4 regions of the Mesorhizobium sp. M6A.T.Ce.TU.016.01.1.1 genome follow, and region 1 is predicted to be linked to each of the others. Evidence: predicted binding sites of a transcription regulator. Region 1 holds the regulator's gene; each other region holds the start of a gene.
What was found. Region 1 encodes PhoB, which activates phosphate uptake and scavenging genes when phosphate is short. Its sites were predicted from a motif close to TGTCATNNANCTGTCAT; they were not measured.
Positions count from the first base shown of each region.

Region 2: EOC94_RS19015 (LTA synthase family protein) is a predicted target of PhoB. The motif match lies at 1,642-1,658, and genes of this name have one in related genera.
Region 3: EOC94_RS31940 (PhoX family phosphatase) is a predicted target of PhoB. The motif match lies at 2,325-2,341, and genes of this name have one in related genera.
Region 4: EOC94_RS00750 (alkaline phosphatase) is a predicted target of PhoB. The motif match lies at 1,619-1,635, and genes of this name have one in related genera.

Region 1 covers NZ_RZTJ01000001.1:412,755-416,966, forward strand. The annotation lists gene pstB (phosphate ABC transporter ATP-binding protein PstB) at 1-764, shown strand, start outside; gene phoU (phosphate signaling complex protein PhoU) at 800-1,507, shown strand; gene phoB (phosphate regulon transcriptional regulator PhoB) at 1,524-2,213, shown strand; gene EOC94_RS02165 (ROK family protein) at 2,248-3,495, opposite strand; gene xylF (D-xylose ABC transporter substrate-binding protein) at 3,763-4,212, shown strand, end outside.
Region 2 covers NZ_RZTJ01000010.1:31,875-36,086, reverse strand. The annotation lists gene fabG (3-oxoacyl-[acyl-carrier-protein] reductase) at 1-418, opposite strand, end outside; gene fabD (ACP S-malonyltransferase) at 479-1,420, opposite strand; gene EOC94_RS19015 (LTA synthase family protein) at 1,688-3,613, shown strand; gene rpsF (30S ribosomal protein S6) at 3,919-4,212, shown strand, end outside.
Region 3 covers NZ_RZTJ01000039.1:4,188-8,399, reverse strand. The annotation lists gene EOC94_RS31940 (PhoX family phosphatase) at 233-2,254, opposite strand; gene EOC94_RS31935 (hypothetical protein) at 2,462-2,800, shown strand; gene EOC94_RS31930 (phosphatase PAP2 family protein) at 2,813-3,511, shown strand; gene EOC94_RS31925 (helix-turn-helix transcriptional regulator) at 3,703-3,972, shown strand; gene EOC94_RS31920 (SulP family inorganic anion transporter) at 4,100-4,212, shown strand, end outside.
Region 4 covers NZ_RZTJ01000001.1:141,885-146,096, forward strand. The annotation lists gene EOC94_RS00740 (TetR/AcrR family transcriptional regulator) at 1-66, opposite strand, end outside; gene EOC94_RS00745 (MFS transporter) at 149-1,432, shown strand; gene EOC94_RS00750 (alkaline phosphatase) at 1,708-3,282, shown strand; gene EOC94_RS00755 (hypothetical protein) at 3,386-3,667, opposite strand; gene typA (translational GTPase TypA) at 3,868-4,212, shown strand, end outside.

The DNA of each region.
Region 1 (4,212 bases):
ACGAGCCTTCGATCAAGATGAAGGGCGAAAAGGTCTCCGTTCATTACGGCGAGAAGCGAGCTCTGTTCGACGTGGATCTCGATGTCCGCGAGAACCAGGTGACGGCGTTGATCGGCCCATCGGGCTGCGGCAAGTCGACCTTTCTGCGTTGCTTGAACCGAATGAACGACACGATCGACATCGCGCGGGTAAGCGGCAAGATCACGCTCGACAACGAGGATGTCTACGACCCGAAAATCGATGTCGTCGAGCTGCGAGCTCGCGTCGGCATGGTGTTCCAGAAGCCGAACCCGTTTCCGAAGTCGATCTACGAAAACGTCGCCTACGGTCCGCGCATTCACGGTCTGGCCAGGAGCAAGGCGGAGTTGGACGGCATCGTCGAATCGAGCCTGAAGAAGGCCGGCCTGTTCAACGAGGTCAAGGATCGCCTGCTCGAGTCGGGCACTGGCCTTTCCGGTGGCCAGCAGCAGCGCCTGTGCATTGCGCGCGCCATCGCTGTGTCACCGGAAGTGATCCTGATGGACGAGCCGTGTTCTGCGCTCGATCCGATCGCCACCGCCCGTGTCGAGGAACTGATTGACGAACTGCGCCAGAACTACACGATCGTCATCGTCACCCATTCGATGCAGCAGGCAGCGCGCGTGTCGCAGCGCACGGCGATGTTCCATCTCGGCTATCTGGTCGAGGAGGGCGCGACCGACAAGATGTTCACCAACCCCGACGACAAGCGCACCCAGGACTACATCACCGGCCGGTTCGGCTAAGCGGTCCGGCGAATTTCGAGCACGAGGACAGTATCATGGGTGAACATACCGTCGCATCTTTCGACGAGGAACTGGAGCACATCGACAGGCTGATCCGCGACATGGACGAGCTTGCCGCCGCGATGGTCGCAGCCTCGATCCGCGCGTTGCTCGCGTCAGATAATGCGATGGCGCAGCGCGTCGTCTCGGATGACGCCATCATGGATGCGCGGCAGCGTGAACTCGACGACAGCGCGATCACGCTGATCGCCAAGCGGCAGCCGATGGCGCAAGATCTGCGCGCCGTGGTTGGCGCAATCCGGATGGCCGGCGATCTCGAGCGCATCGGCGACCTAGCCAAGAACATAGCCAAGCGGGTCAGCGCCGTCGGGCAGAGCGCCACGCCGCGTAATCTCTCGCACGGTATCGACGCGATGGCGGATCTCGTTCTCGAGCAGCTCCGCGGCGTGGTCGAGCACTATGTGTCGCGCAACGCCGGCGCGTTGAAAGAGCTGCGCGCCGCCGACGAGAAGATCGACGTGAAATACACGGCGGTTTTTCGCGAACTCCTGACCTACATGATGGAGGATCCGCGCAACATCACCGCCTGCACGCATCTTCTGTTCTGCGCCAAGAATCTCGAGCGTATCGGCGATCATGTCACCAACATCGCCGAGAACGCCTACTATGTCGTGACCGGGCAGCAATTGCCGGCGGATCGGCCGAAGCTCGACGAAACGACGATGCCGGCGTCGGCGACATGACAGGGGTAACCGGCCGATGATCGCGCCGCGCATCATGGTGGTGGAGGACGAAGAGCCGCTGGGCGTCCTCCTTCGCTACAATCTGGAATCCGAAGGCTATCAGGTCGAGGTGGTGACGCGCGGCGACGAGGCCGAAATCCGGCTTCAGGAAAACGTGCCCGATCTTCTGGTGCTCGACTGGATGGTGCCGGCGGTTTCGGGCATCGAGCTTTGCCGTCGCCTTCGGGTGCGTCCCGAAACCGAGCGGCTGCCGATCATCATGCTGACCGCGCGCGGCGAGGAAAGCGACCGGGTGCGCGGCCTCTCGACCGGGGCCGACGACTATCTGGTCAAGCCGTTCTCGACACCGGAATTCATGGCCAGGGTCAAGGCGCTGCTGCGCCGCGCCAAGCCCGAAGTGCTGTCCAGCGTGCTGAAGGTCGGTGACATCATGCTCGATCGCGAATCGCACAGGGTCTATCGCAAGAAGAGCGAGATCCGGCTCGGGCCGACCGAATTCCGGCTGCTCGAATTCATGATGCGGCACCCGGGTCGGGTGTTCTCGCGCAGCCAGTTGCTCGACAATGTCTGGGGCGAGACGATCTACATCGACGAGCGCACGGTGGACGTCCATGTCGGCCGGCTGCGCAAGGCGGTCAACAATGGCCGCATGCCCGATGTCATCCGCACCATCCGCGGCGCGGGCTATGCGATCAGGGAAGACTGAACAGACTGCCTAAATTCAAGCTGCGTTCTTCCATTCAGGCCACGTGCTTCCTGGCCGTGCCGGACTTCCCTTGCGCGCCCGGCGCGAAAATCTCCTGGTCGACGAAGCTCAGCGCTCGCATGGCGCAGCCTTCGCGGATCAGCGGCAGCTCGTTCGGCTCAGTGTCGAAGGAAATCGAACCCGAATGCTGACCGCCGGCGGTCTGAGCGATGGCCTCGCGCAGGGCCGGCTCGATCAGGTCGAAGGCGGCAGCGCTGGCGCCGACCATGGCGACCGGCGCCGGATCGATCAACGCGAACAGGCTGCCGAGCCCGAAGCCGAGCGCTTCGCCGGCCTTGCGGTAGGCTTCGCGCTCGGGTCCGTCCGTCTGGCGCGCCCGGGCCGCCAGTGCCCGCATCTCGGCGTCGCTGACATCGGCGACCGGCTCGGCGTTCTCGCTCAACTGCCTTGCATTGCGCCAGATGGCGTAGTTGCCGGCATAGGCCTCGACGCAGCCGCGCCGCCCGCAGCGGCAAAGCGCGCCGCCCGGCCGGTGGATCATGTGGCCGAATTCGCCGCCTGAGGAATGGGTGCCGGTGAACAGTTCGCCCTTCAGCACCAGCCCCATGCCGATGCCGTGGGAGAGCAGGATGGCGATGAAATCGTCGCGGTAGCGATCCGGGTCGCGCCAGCGCAGCGCCACGGCCATCATGTTGCAGTCGTTCTCCATGATGGCCGGGATGCCGAACTCACGTTCCAGAATGTCGGCGAAGGCAATGTTCGTCTGCGGCGTGATCGGCGACCACAACATGGCGCGCGCATGGGAATCGGTGATGCCCTGGATCGCCAGCGCGATGCGGGCGACGCTTTGGACATCGAGATCGGGATCTTCGAGCCGGCGCCGGACGATGGCGACACATTCGTCGATCAGCTCGTCGCGCGACATGGTCAGCGTGTCCAGCCGGCGCTGTTCCTCGGCGACCACTTGTCCGGCATAATCGATGACGGCGACCGAAAGGAAATTCAGCGACAACACGACGGCCAACACCGCTGCCGCTTCCGGATTGAGGCTAAGGCCGACCTGCGGCCGGCCGCGTTTCAGCGAAACGGTCTCGCTCGCTTTGCTCTCGGTCAGGATGCCTTCCTGGATGAGGTCGGAAGAGATCGCCGATATGGTCGAATGGCTGAGGCCGGTGGTCGCGGCGATCTCGGTTCGCGACGGCTGGCCTGCCCGGCGTACGGCCGAAATCACCATCGCCCGGTTGCGCCGACGCAAATCGTCATGACGGATTCCAACCGACATCCTTTGCTTCCTCCCTCTTGCCGCGGCCGCTCATGAACCGGAAGCCGTCGGTAGCGTCCGACAAATACTGGCAGAAGCAGAAGGCCCTGTCATTGTTTATTCCGGGGCTCGAAAAAAGTCGGCAGGGACATCAAAATCCATCAGAATTGATGTTGACAGCGCTTCGGCGTTGGACCAGTATTTTTTCGAGGCTCGAAAAAATAGAGCCTTTGTGCCGGCCTTCGGGCCAGTTTGGTCGCGCCGTATCGCGGCGCAGGGAGGACTATCATGAAGAGATTCGCAGCCGCCATCCTGGCGGGGGTCGCCATGTCGCTGACGCTCGCGTCGGTCGCACAGGCGAAGGACAAGGTCATTGGCGTTTCGTGGTCGAACTTCCAGGAAGAGCGCTGGAAGACCGACGAAGCCGCCATGAAGACAGCGATCGAGGCCGCCGGCGACAAGTATATTTCCGCCGATGCGCAGTCCAATCCCGGCAAGCAGCTGACCGATGTCGAGAGCCTGATCTCGCAGGGCGCCAACGCGCTCATCATCCTTGCGCAAGATGCGTCGGCCATCGGGCCGGCGGTGCAAAAGGCGCTGGACGAAGGCATTCCGGTCGTCGGCTATGACCGGTTGATCGAGAACAAGGACGTGTTCTATCTGACCTTCGACAACCAGGAAGTCGGCCGCATGCAGGCCCGCGAAGTGTTCAAGGTCGCGCCGGAAGGCAACTACGTC
Region 2 (4,212 bases), on a different contig from region 1:
CCGAGGTGATGTTGATGATGCGGCCGTGCCGGCGCCGCATCATCGGATGGGTGAGCTCGCGGGTCAGCCTGAACACGGCGGTCAGATTGACCTCGATCACGCTATCCCAGTCGGCGTCCGCCATGCGCACGAACAGCCCGTCCTTGGTAATGCCGGCGTTGTTGACGAGAATGTCGACGCCTTCGAGATCGGCCTCGGCCTTCTGGCCGAGCGCCTTGACCTCGTCGCGGTTGGAAAGGTTGGCCGGAAACAGCTTGACCCGGTCGCCGAGCTCGGCAGCCAGCGTCTCCAGCTTTTCGACGCGGGTGCCGTGCAGGCCGACGATGGCGCCCTGCTCATGCAGCATCCGGGCGATCGCCTCGCCGATGCCTCCCGATGCGCCTGTGACGAGCGCCTTGCGGCCGGTCAATTCGAACATGTCTTGTCTCCTGATCTAAGAGAACACCCTTCACACGGGTGGGGTCAAATCGTGGTTCGGTTATGCGAACGCCGCCAATGCCGCCTCGACATCCGCCGCCGTGCCGACAGCGCCTGTGGCGATTTCGCGGTTGATGCGCCGCGCCAGTCCCGACAGCACCTTGCCGGCGCCCACCTCGTAGAGCGTCGCAACGCCATTCGCGCCGAACCACTCCACCGTTTCGCGCCAGCGCACGCGGCCGGTCACCTGTTCGACCAAGCGGCGGGCGATGGCGTCCGGATAGCTGGACGGGGTGACCGACACGTTGGAGACCACGGGCACGGAAGGCGCGTTCTTCGTCACCCCGGCCAGCGCCTCGCGCATGATCTCGGCCGCCGGTGTCATCAGCGCCGAATGGAAAGGCGCGGAGACCTGCAGCATCAGCGCCCGCTTGGCGCCCTTTTCCGTGCACAGCTTCGCCGCCAGTTCGACTGCCGCCCTGGCGCCGGAGATCACCAGCTGGCCACCGCCATTGTCGTTGGCGATCTGGCAAACTGAATCTTTGGCCGCTTCAGCGCAGGCGGCTTCAACATCGGCCTGTTCCAGCCCGATGATCGCCGCCATGGCGCCTTCGCCGGCCGGCACTGCCGCCTGCATGGCATTGCCGCGGATACGCAAGAGCCGGGCTGCATCGGCGACCGACACGAAACCGGCGGCGGCAAGTGCCGAATATTCGCCGAGCGAATGGCCGGCGACATAGGCGACCTTGTCCTTCAGCGAGAATCCGCGCGATTCCAGCGCGTGGATTGCGGCAAGCGACACAGCCATCAGCGCCGGCTGGGCATTAGCGGTCAGCGTCAACGTCTCTTCCGGCCCTTCCCAGATCAGCTTCGACAGGTTTTCGCCGAGCGCGTCGTCGACCTCTTCGAAGATCTTCCGCGATTCCGGAAAAGCGTCGGCGAGGTCCTTGCCCATGCCGACGGCCTGACTGCCCTGTCCCGGAAAGGTAAATGCGACGGCCATCTGTGGCTCCCAAGCGGCTGATTTTTCCTGCCTGTGACGCAAGGCAGGCGGGCAAGTCAAGTCCGCCATCAGCCCAATCCGAGCCGCTCCGGCTCGGCATCGCTGGCCGAGTGCCTGTTCCAAAAGGCTTTTTGTCGATCACTCATGATGAAAATCGCTCACGATTCGTTTGCTGGCTCTTCTTATTTCAGCCACAGGCGCTAGCTTTTTGTGACATATCGATGACAGCTCAATGACGCTTTTGTGTATGGTCGGGGGAATTGTAAGTTGGCAAGGACTAGGAAAGGCGCCGGCAAGGCCGCGCCACAGTTTCTGGAAGGCGATCCGGCCACCGGCTATCTGCCGGGCCGGAAATGGCCCGTTATCCGCTATGGCCTCGTCAGCCTGCTCGCTGCCGCCATTCTGGTGTTTGCGGTCGAACTGATCGTGCGCGGCGACTTTGCCGGCACCGTCGCCTTCTTCCTGCAGCCGTTCAAGCCGGGCTGGACCACCATCATCATTTTCGCGTTGATCCTCATCGGTCTCGATGCCGTGCTCGGCCGCAGCCACCAGAGCCTGATGATCGTCGCGCCGCTGACGCTGGCGCTGGCCTTTGTCGGCCATCAGAAATCGCTCTATCTCGGCGATCCGCTCTATCCGACCGATTTCTTGTATTCACGCCAGATCGTGGCGCTGATGCCGCTTCTGGTGCGCGAACGCCCGGGGACCGCCATCGCTATGGCGGTCGGCATCGTTGGCGGCCTATCGCTGCTCGTCTATGGCTGGCGACTATGGCGCCGCCGGGTACCGGCGCTCAGCCGTAAGGGCCGCCTTGCCCGGCTGACATTGACAGTGCCGCTGCTCGCCTTCTTCGTCTCAATCATGGATTACGCGACCTTCTCGTGGACGCGTGACCGGTTGCAGATCATCCCGATCATGTGGGACCAGAAGGAAAACTACGCCTCCAACGGCTTCGCGCTCGCCTTCGCGCTCAACGTGCCGATGGCCCACGTCTCGGCGCCTGCGGGCTATTCCGACAAGTCGATCGCGGCAATCGACAGGCCTGACGTGACGGTCTCCGTACCGGCCGAGAAGCCCGACATCATCATCGTCATGAGCGAATCCTTCTGGGATCCGACCGAGTTGCCCGGCGTCACCATCACGCCCGATCCGATTCCCAATGTGCGGACGCTGCGCTCGGGCTCGATGTTCTCGCCCGAATTCGGCGGCATGACCGCCAATGTCGAGTTCGAGGCGCTGACCGGCTTTTCCAATGCCTTCCTGCCGGCCGGCAGCATCCCTTACCAGCAATATGTCCGCGCGCCGGTGCCGTCGATGGCCACGTTCCTGAAGAGCCAAGGCTATGAGACGCGCGCCATCCATCCGGGCACGAGCTGGTTCTGGAACCGCACGCCGGTCTATGCGGATTTCGGTTTCGACGACTTCAAGTCGGAGGAAAACCTGCCATATCTCGAAAAGCGCGGGCCGCTGGCCTCGGACGCGGCGATGACCGACGAGATCATCCGCGAGGCCGACGCCACCGACGATCCGTTCTTCTTCTTCGCCGTCAGCCTGCAGAACCACGGTCCCTATGAGCCGAATCGCTACTACAATCCGACCCACAAGGTGCAGGCGCCGACCAGCCAATGGGCGAAGGATTCGCTGCTGAGCTTCACAGAGGGAGCATCCGACGCCGACAAGGGCCTCGAGCGCCTTGTCGAATGGGCGAAGAACCGCCAGCGGCCGACGGTCATCGCCTTCTTCGGCGACCATCTGCCGCCGCTCGGTCCGGTCTATGTCGAAACCGGCTTCCTCAAGGACAATGTCGCGCCGCGCAAGGAGTCGCCTGACCAGATGCTGCGGCATCACCAGACGCCGCTGATCGTATGGTCGAACCGCACCGGGCCGGCCGCGGAAATGGGCGCGGTAAGCCCCGCCTTCCTGCCCTACCATATCCTGACCACGGCCGGGATCAGCCACCCCTATTACACCGGCTTCCTCGGCCAGATGCGCGAGCATTACCGTGTCGTTGACCGCAATCTGCTGTTGACGCCGGCCGGCGAGGCCACGCCGGAGTGGGCGCGCAAGAAGAAAATCGACCCGGCCATTCGCGATTTCCGCCTGCTGCAATACGACATGATGTTCGGCAAGCGCCACGCAGCGCCCGATTTCTTCCCGGAAACGGTGAAGAAGCTGGTCCCGCATACAAGCTAAAGCTGCCGCGCGACATGTCGTCCTTGCAGCGGCGGATTTTCGGCTCGCCCTTGCCATCCAGCCGGATTCCTGTATAGACGCCCGCAATCTGCCGGTCCTTGCTGGGGGCTGAACGGAGGGCCGGAGGTTTTTCGAAAACCTTCGTGTGGGGCCAGAAGCGCTTCCGCCTCCCGTGTCTCCGCTCTCGACCGTCTCGTCATGCTCCTTTCTTCCCCGCCTCCTTTAGGGATCGGCGGGTCAGAGAAGTTGCAGAGGCTTTTGCCGCCGGGAACCGGGAGAGAAACGAAGAAAGGCAAAAGAACAATATGGCTCTTTACGAACATGTGTTTCTTGCCCGGCAGGACCTCTCGCAGCAGCAGGTCGATGCGCTTGTCGAACAGTACAAGGGCGTCATCTCAGCTAATGGCGGGTCCGTCGGCCGGGTCGAGAACTGGGGACTGAAGTCCCTCACCTACCGGGTCAACAAGAACCGGAAGGCATACTATACGCTGATGGACATCACCTGCCCGCCGGCCGCGCTCAACGAGATGGAGCGCCAGATGGGCCTGTCCGAAGATGTGCTGCGTTTCCTCACCATCAAGGTCGATGCGCATGAGGAA
Region 3 (4,212 bases), on a different contig from region 1:
CAGCGAGAACGGAACGGAAGCCCATCAATCGGGCATAAACTGGCAATTGGGCATAAAAAGGAGAGGCTTCGGTCGCGCCGAAACCCCTCCTTCACGATTTGTCAGCGTGGACCTTGGAGCGAGATGTGCTCTAGAGCGCCTCATCGTTTCACGGAAACGCCGAACCGCTCTATCTCTTTGTTTTTGCGCAATTCCGGACGGAAAACCGTTTCACACTTTTCCTGGAATTGCTCTAGACCGCAATCTTGCCGCCGCCCTGTTTGGTGATGGCGACGACCGACGGCCGCACCGGCATGTCGGGCTTGAAGTCGGGCCAGCGGGTCGACAAGTCCTCATAGTAAGAGGGACGGCCAAAAGGCTCCCAGTCTTCGCCGCCATCGGCCGGATGCTGGACGGCGACGAAAGCGGTCTGGTCGTCCGGCGTGAATAGCGGGCCGCACATTTCGGCGCCGATCGGCACGCGGAAGAACAGCTTTGATGTCGCCCGCGCCTCGCCTTCGGTGTCGACCGCCCACAGGCCGTCGGTGCGGCCGGTCGCCTTCGGGCCCTGGCCGTCAGTCGAAACCCAGAGCCGGCCGGCCGCATCGACGGCGCAATTGTCCGGCATGCCGAACCAGCCATTGGCGGTCGTTGCGGTCGAGAAGGTGGCGCCGACTTCGGCCACGGCGGGGTCGCCGCATTTCAACAGCACTTCCCACTTGCCCTTGGCAGCAGTGAAATCGCCGCCGTCCTCGACGATCTCGATGATGTGGCCGAAGGCGTTTTCGGCGCGCGGGTTGGCGGCGTCGACCTGGTCGGCCTTGCGTTTCGAATTGTTGGTCAGCATGACGTAGACCTTGCCATTGGCGGCATTGGGTTGGATATCCTCGGGGCGGTCCATCTTGGTGGCGCCGAGCAGGTCGGCGGCACGGCGGGTCTCGATCAGCACGTCGGCCTGGCTGGCAAAGCCGTTCTCGGCGGTTAGCGGACCCTGGCCAAAGACGACTGGCAGCCATTCGACCGACCCGTCCTCGGCGAATTTGGCGACATGGAGCGTGCCGTCGTCGAGAAGATCCAGGTTGGCGGCACGGTCCTCGGCGTTGAATTTGCCTGTGGTGACGAATTTATAGACATAGTCGAAACGCTCGTCGTCGCCGAGATAGAAGACGACACGGCCATCCTTGGCGACGATCGATTCAGCACCTTCATGCTTGAAGCGGCCCATGGCGGTGCGCTTCTTCGGCGTCGAAGTCGGATCGTTGACGTCGACCTCGACGATCCAGCCGAAGCGGTTGGCCTCGTTCGACTCCTTGCCGAGGTCGAAACGGTCGTAATGCGCCGCCCACTCATAGGCGCCCTCGGGAATGCCCAGGCGCTTGTAGTTGGCCGCTTCCGCGTGACCGGCCGGCAGTTCGCCCGAGAAATAGCCGTGGATATTTTCCTCGGCCATGACATAGGTGCCCCAGGGCGTGACGCCGCCGGCGCAATTGTTGACGGTGCCAATGACCTTGGTGCCGGTCGGGTCGGCATTGGTCTTGACGCGGTCGTGGCCCGCGACGGGGCCGGACAGCGCGATCTCGGTGTTGGAGGTGATGCGGCGATTGAGCTTGCCGTCGCGCACCACCTGCCATTTGCCTGATACCTTGCGGATCTCGACGATGGTGCCGCCATGCGCGGCCATCTCGACATCGACCTGTTCCTTGCTCAGCGGCGCCTGCTTGGCCTCACCATCGACGATGGTGACGAGGCCCGGGAACATCAGATGCGGGTTGGTGTATTCGTGGTTGACCACCAGCAGGCCATGCTCGGCCGAGCCGTCGAGCGGGATGTAGCCGACATAGTCGTTGTTGTAGCCAAACTGTCTTTCCTGGGCCTGCGCCGACTGTTTAGTCGGATCGAATTCCGGCGAATCGGCAAACAGCGGATCGCCCCAGCGCAGCAGCACGTCGGCGTCATAGCCCGGAGCGACATGATGCTTGTCGTCGACACCTGCCTCGACCTCGTCGAACGTGAAGGCCGAGCCGCCGGCGGCGCGGGCATCGTCGGCGAGGATCAGCGCGAGCGGGCTGACGGTGACGGCGATGGCGGTTGCCGCGAGCGATCCCTGTAGAAAACCGCGGCGCGAGAAACGCGCGGCGATGATCTCGCCCATCGTCTTGTTGTCAGTGGGATTGGTTCCTGGCCCATCGTTTTCCTCGAGCAGACTGGTGCGGAACTGGGCGTCGGGGGAGCGATGTTCGGTCGAGCGATGTTCAGTCGAGCGATGTTCAGTCATGGGGGGCTTGCCTCTGGCTTCTTTGGGATGGCTGGAGCGTCTTGCTTGACTGACCGCGTATCGCCGGGAGATCACAGTTTGATGACGTTGCCGGCCAATTTCCAGCCCCGATTTCATGTCCATGATCAGCCCCGCTTGACCGCGACCGATGCTTCGGAAACAAGATCTGCTGCAGGCGCGGAAGCACCGCTTCGAGAGGGACAAAAAGTGAGTTTTTGGGGACTGGGGCAGCTCGGCATTTCTACAGTGATCTTCCTGCTGGCGGCGACGGCGGCGAAGCAATGGGGACTGGCGCCGAGCCTCGGCAAGATCGTTCTGACCTTGGCGCTCTATTCGCTGGGCAATCTGATCATGCTGAGGCTGATCCGTGAATTCGGCATGTCGGTGTCTTTCAGCCTGTCGGCGGTGATCCAGCTGGTGTCGGTGAACGTCGTGGCCCTGGTCTTCTTCGGCGAGCGCGTCAATGCGTTGCAGGCGACTGGCATCGTGCTCGCCGTCGCAGCTGTGGCGCTGATAACGCTCGGACCCTATCTGCAAAAATTGTAATTGCGAGGGTCGATGAAGAATACCGCAAACAAGTTGCTCAACTGGATCGAATTCCCGGTGCTGCTGGCCGGACTGGTCATCGCCGGCGGATTGTGGGGGTTCGAGGAGCTGATGGAGGTGGCGCGAGACACCACGCCGCACGCCTTCGATACGGAAATCCTGCTCGCTTTCCGTGAAGCGGGCCAGCCTGACAATCCGATCGGACCGCCATGGCTGGAAGGAGCGATGCGCGACCTCACCAGCCTCGGCAGCGCCAGCGTGCTCGTGCTGATCACTGCTGCGGTGATCGTTTATCTGCTGCTGATCCACAGACCGGGACCAGCGTTTCTCGTTTTCGTGGCAGTGGCGGGCGGGCAGGCCCTGTCGAGCACGCTGAAGCTCGGAATCGACCGGCCGCGCCCCGATCTGGTCTCGCATCTCGCCGACGTGGCGACGCTTTCGTTTCCGAGCGGCCATGCGATGCTGTCGGCGGTGACATATTTGACGCTGGGCAGCATGGCGTCGCGCTTCCTGCCTGGGCGAACGACCAAAATCTATGTGCTGGCACTTGCCGTACTGACGACATTGCTGGTCGGCATCAGCCGCGTTTATCTCGGCGTTCATTGGCCGTCCGACGTGCTGGCCGGGTGGTGCGCCGGCTTCGCCTGGGCGATGCTATGCTGGCTGGCCGCATGGGCGTTGCAGCGATGGCGCGGGCAGACCGACGCCTGAACGACGCCGCGGCTAATTCTCCTCGAAAATTCTCGACAGCCGAGGGCCTGCTGTCCCAGCTGGCGCGCCGGCTCTGCAGGACACAACCAGTCTTGGTGCGTGCATGTCTGACATATGCATCATGATGCTTGAGCCATCACAATGATAGTATTATACATGGGAATGCAGACTCAGACGGGGGTTTTTAGCCGATGATCACTGCCGCGCAGATGCGCGCCGCAAGGGCGCTGGCCGGCATCGATCAGAAGACGCTCGCCGAGCGCGCCGGGGTTTCGCTTCCAACCATTCAGCGCATGGAAGCGAGCGACGGCCTGGTCAGGGGCGTGGTCGATACGCTGATGAAGGTCATCCAGGCCCTCGATGGGGCCGGCGTGGAACTGATCGGCGAGAACCAGGCCAGCGAGCGCGGTGGCAGGGGCGTGCGCCTCAAGCCGGTCGTGCCGCGGAACCCGCCGGGCTGAGCCGACAAAGTCGCGACGGCGACCGCCGACAGTCCTGCCGACGATCCCGCCGCCTTCTTGGTTTTATGCATGCCCCAAAACCGCTCAGCATTTTTGGGCGACATGCATCAGGAGCGGAAGGTAGTCCATGGATCGAACCCGGCGGGCAATTCATCAACCGGCCCAAAGTCCGGCAAAGCCGGCATTTTCCGAACTGTTCACACCGAAGCTGGTGACGGTGCTGCGCGAGGGCTATACGCT
Region 4 (4,212 bases), 270 kb from region 1:
GATTTTCTCGCCGGCGCGGGGCGGTGTCACTTCATCCGCTTTGATCGTTGGTTCAATGCTTTTCATCTAGGACGTGCCGTGGCCTGCTTGACAATGTTACCGATCGGTACGTATACCTCGGTGTAACTGCAACGTACCGGTCAGTAACATGATAGCTCAATCCCGCCCGTTTGGCCAGCGCTACGCTTTCGTCGTGGTTGCCGTCATTTTCCTTTGCCTGCTGATCGCGGCGGGCCTGCGGTCGGCGCCGGCCGTCATGATGCTGCCGCTGGAGGAGAGTTTCGGCTGGCGGCGCGATGTCGTCTCGCTCGCCGCGGCCATCGGCATCTTCCTCTACGGCCTGACCGGGCCGTTTGCCGCGGCACTGATGGAACGGGTCGGGCTGCGCCGCACGCTGCTGGCATCGCTGGTGGTGATGTCGGGCTCGACGGCGCTCAGCCTGTTGATGACCGAGCCGTGGCACCTGCTTCTCACCTGGGGCGTATTCTCCGGCGTCGGTTCGGGCGCGGTCGCCACGGTGCTTGGCGCCACCATCGTCAACCGCTGGTTCAAAACCAATCGCGGCCTGGTGATGGGACTGATGTCGGCCTCCGCCGCCACCGGCCTGCTGGTGTTCCTGCCACTGCTCGCCGCGCTCGCCCAGTCGGGCGGCTGGAAGCCGGTCGCCATCGCCATTGCGGTGGCCACCGCTTGCCTGGTGCCGCTGGTCTGGCTGCTGGTGCCGGAGCGTCCAGCTTCGATCGGCATGGTGCGCTACGGTGCTGACGCCGACGACGTGCCGCCGGTTCCACCGGCCTCGCAGGGCAATTTTCTCACGCACACGCTCAGCACGCTGCGCCGTGCCGCCGGCACTCGCGTGTTCTGGTATCTGTTCGCGACCTTCTTCATCTGCGGTTTCACCACCAATGGCCTGGTCGGCACGCACCTGATCGCGTTTTGCGGCGACATGGGCATCGGCCAAGTGCAAGCTGCCGGCCTGCTGTCGCTGATGGGCATCTTCGACCTGATCGGCACGACGCTGTCGGGCTGGCTCACCGACCGCTTCGACCCGCGCAAGCTGCTCGGCGTCTATTATGGCATTCGCGGCTTGTCGCTGATCTATCTGCCTTATTCCGGCTTCTCGTCGACCAGCCTGATCATTTTCGCCGTGCTCTATGGATTGGACTGGATCGCCACCGTGCCGCCGACGCTCAGGCTGTCGAACGAGGCGTTCGGTGATCGTAGTGGACCGATCGTCTTTGGTTGGATCGTCGCCGGCCATCAGGTGGGTGCGGCGACCGCCGCCTTCTTCGGCGGCACGATGCGCGAATTGCAGGGCAATTACGAGCTCGCCTTCCTCATCGCCGGCATGACGGCAATAGCCGCAGCCTGCATCTCGCTGTTGATCAACACCAGCCGTCCGGCCTTCGACCCGGAACCGCAGGCGGCTTGAGCTGCGACGGCCGAGCGCTAATCTCCCCCCTTGAGGGGGAGATGGCCGCGACGCGGCCAGAGGGGGTCGGTCCGACCGGGCTCGGCCCCTTATCGCAGACGCAGGAGGTTGGCGCTTCACGCGAGACGACCCCCTCTGTCGCCTTCGGCGACATCTCCCCCTCAAGGGGGGAGATCACCTGTCCATTGTTATCAAACCTTCATGGTTTCGAGATGTGCCTGAAACATTGACCCTGGACCTTGGCGGCGACGTTCAACGCCATCCAGGAGACAGCCATGAACAAAATTTCGATGACGCGGCGCGCTTTCGTCACGTCGGCGAGCGCCGTTGGCCTCATCGGCGCCTCGGGCCTCGCGCTGCCCTACTATTCCCGCGCCAATCAGCGGCCGGCCTTCACCCATGGTGTCCAGTCAGGCGACGTCGACGCCACCAGTGGCATGGTCTGGACGCGCACCGATCGCCCGTCGCGCGTCGTGTTTGAAGTCTCCTCGACGGAGAATTTCGCCAACGCCGTCCGCCTTGCGCCGCTCGATACGTCGCCGGCCAGCGATTACACGGTAAAACGGCTGCTCACCGACCTCGCCTCGGATCAGGATATATTCTACCGCATGACAGCGGCCGATCTCGCCGACATCAACGCCGTCTCCGAGCCGATCGTCGGCCGCTTCCGCACGGCGCCGGCCTCGAAGCGTGACATCCGGTTCGCCTGGTCGGGCGATACCGCCGGCCAGGGTTGGGGCATCGACGACACCGGCATGAAGACCTATGCCACGATCGGCAAGCACACGCCCGACTTCTTCCTGCATTCCGGCGACACCATCTACGCCGACGGCGCGATGAAGGACGAGGTCGACATTCCCGGTGGCGGCAAGTGGAAGAACACCGTCCTCATCGACGAAAAGCGCAAGGTTGCCGAGACGCTGGACGAGTACCGGGGCCAGTGGAAGTACAATTTGATGGACGGACATGTGCTGGGGCTCAACGCCATCTGCCCGACCTTCTACCAGTGGGACGACCACGAGGTGGTGAACAACTGGTCGGATTCGAAGGACCTGAGCGCCGACGACCGCTACTCGGAAAAAAACATCCATGTGCTGGCGGCACGCGCGGCACGCGCCTTCCACGAGATGACGACGATCCGCTACGAGCCGTCGGAACCGGGCCGCGTCTATCGCAAGATCGCCTACGGGCCGCTGCTCGACGTGTTCTTCCTCGACATGCGTTCCTATCGCGGCTCCAATGGCCTTGGCATGCAGGATACGATGACCCCGCAATCGCGCATTCTCGGCGAACAGCAGACCAAATGGCTGAAGCGCGAACTGGCAAACTCCAACGCAACCTGGAAAATCATCGCCGCCGACATGCCGCTCGGTCTCGTCGTCTGGAACGACGCCACCAAGAAGGCCGGCGCCGAGACCGTCAGCAATGGCGACAATGGCCCGGCCAAGGGCCGCGAGCTGGAAATTGCCGACCTCCTTCGCTACATAAAGAACGCTGGTATCAGCAACACCGTCTGGCTGACCGCCGACGTGCACTACACGGCGGCCCACTACTACAATCCAGACAAGGCGCAGTTCCAGGACTTCAATCCGTTCTGGGAGTTCGTCTCGGGTCCGCTCCATGCCGGCACGTATGGACCCAATGATTTCGACATGACCTTCGGCCCGGAGCTGAAATTCATCAAGGCGCCAACTGCCGAGCAGGGGCAGAACCTGCCACCGTCGGCCGGCCTGCAGTTCTTCGGCCTCGTCGATATCGACGGCGCCACTGAACAGATGACTGTGCGGCTTATGGACCGCGACGACAATGAACTCTACAAGGTCGCGCTCGATCCGGTGCGATCGGCGTGAGCCAAACCATGATCCCGAAAAAGTGGGAATCGGTTTTCGGAGAAGATCATGGTCAAACAAGAAGATAGAGCCCCATCCCGATTCTGTCGGGATGGATCAGGCTCTAGTCCGGATAGCAGACGGTTGGAATCTTAGGCCAGACCGCGCTGTCGCAGCCGGCATTTTCCTGTCTCTGCTTGAAGGCGGCGCTAACCGGCCCGGTCACTACCGGGTCGACGCCATCGGGCGCATCGGCAAACAACTGCTCCGCCGAACGCGTATCGGACGGCAGGGCAGGCGGCGTCTCCTTCAGCGTCGCGGCCGACTGCGCCGCGCCTGCCGCAAGCAGAACGGCGAGGGCTGCCCATGCAAGGATTGGCCGGTATCTGATGCCCGTATTGGTCATGAAATTTGAACTGTCCCGACCCTGAAAGGTTCCGCTTTGGTTAATAATTTCATTTCACACCAAGACGCTTAAGATTTGGTGACCATGTATTTGGTGGCACGCCTCCTCTTTCGCAATTGCGAAAAACCCTGTATGAGCCGCCCAACCGAAAGAGGCAGCGCCTTTTGGCCTGCTGCCTGCAACGCTCCCGAGACCACAACATGAAAATTCGTAATATCGCGATCATCGCGCACGTCGACCATGGAAAAACCACCCTCGTCGACCAGCTTCTGAAGCAGTCCGGCTCGTTCCGCGACAACCAGCGCGTCGCCGAACGCGCCATGGATTCGAACGATCTCGAAAAAGAACGCGGCATCACCATCCTGGCCAAGGCGACGTCGGTCGACTGGAAGGATACCCGCATCAACATCGTCGACACCCCCGGCCACGCCGATTTCGGCGGCGAGGTGGAGCGCATCCTGTCGATGGTGGATTCGGCCATCGTGCTGGTCGACGCCGCCGAAGGGCCGATGCCACAGACCAAATTCGTCGTCGGCAAGGCGCTC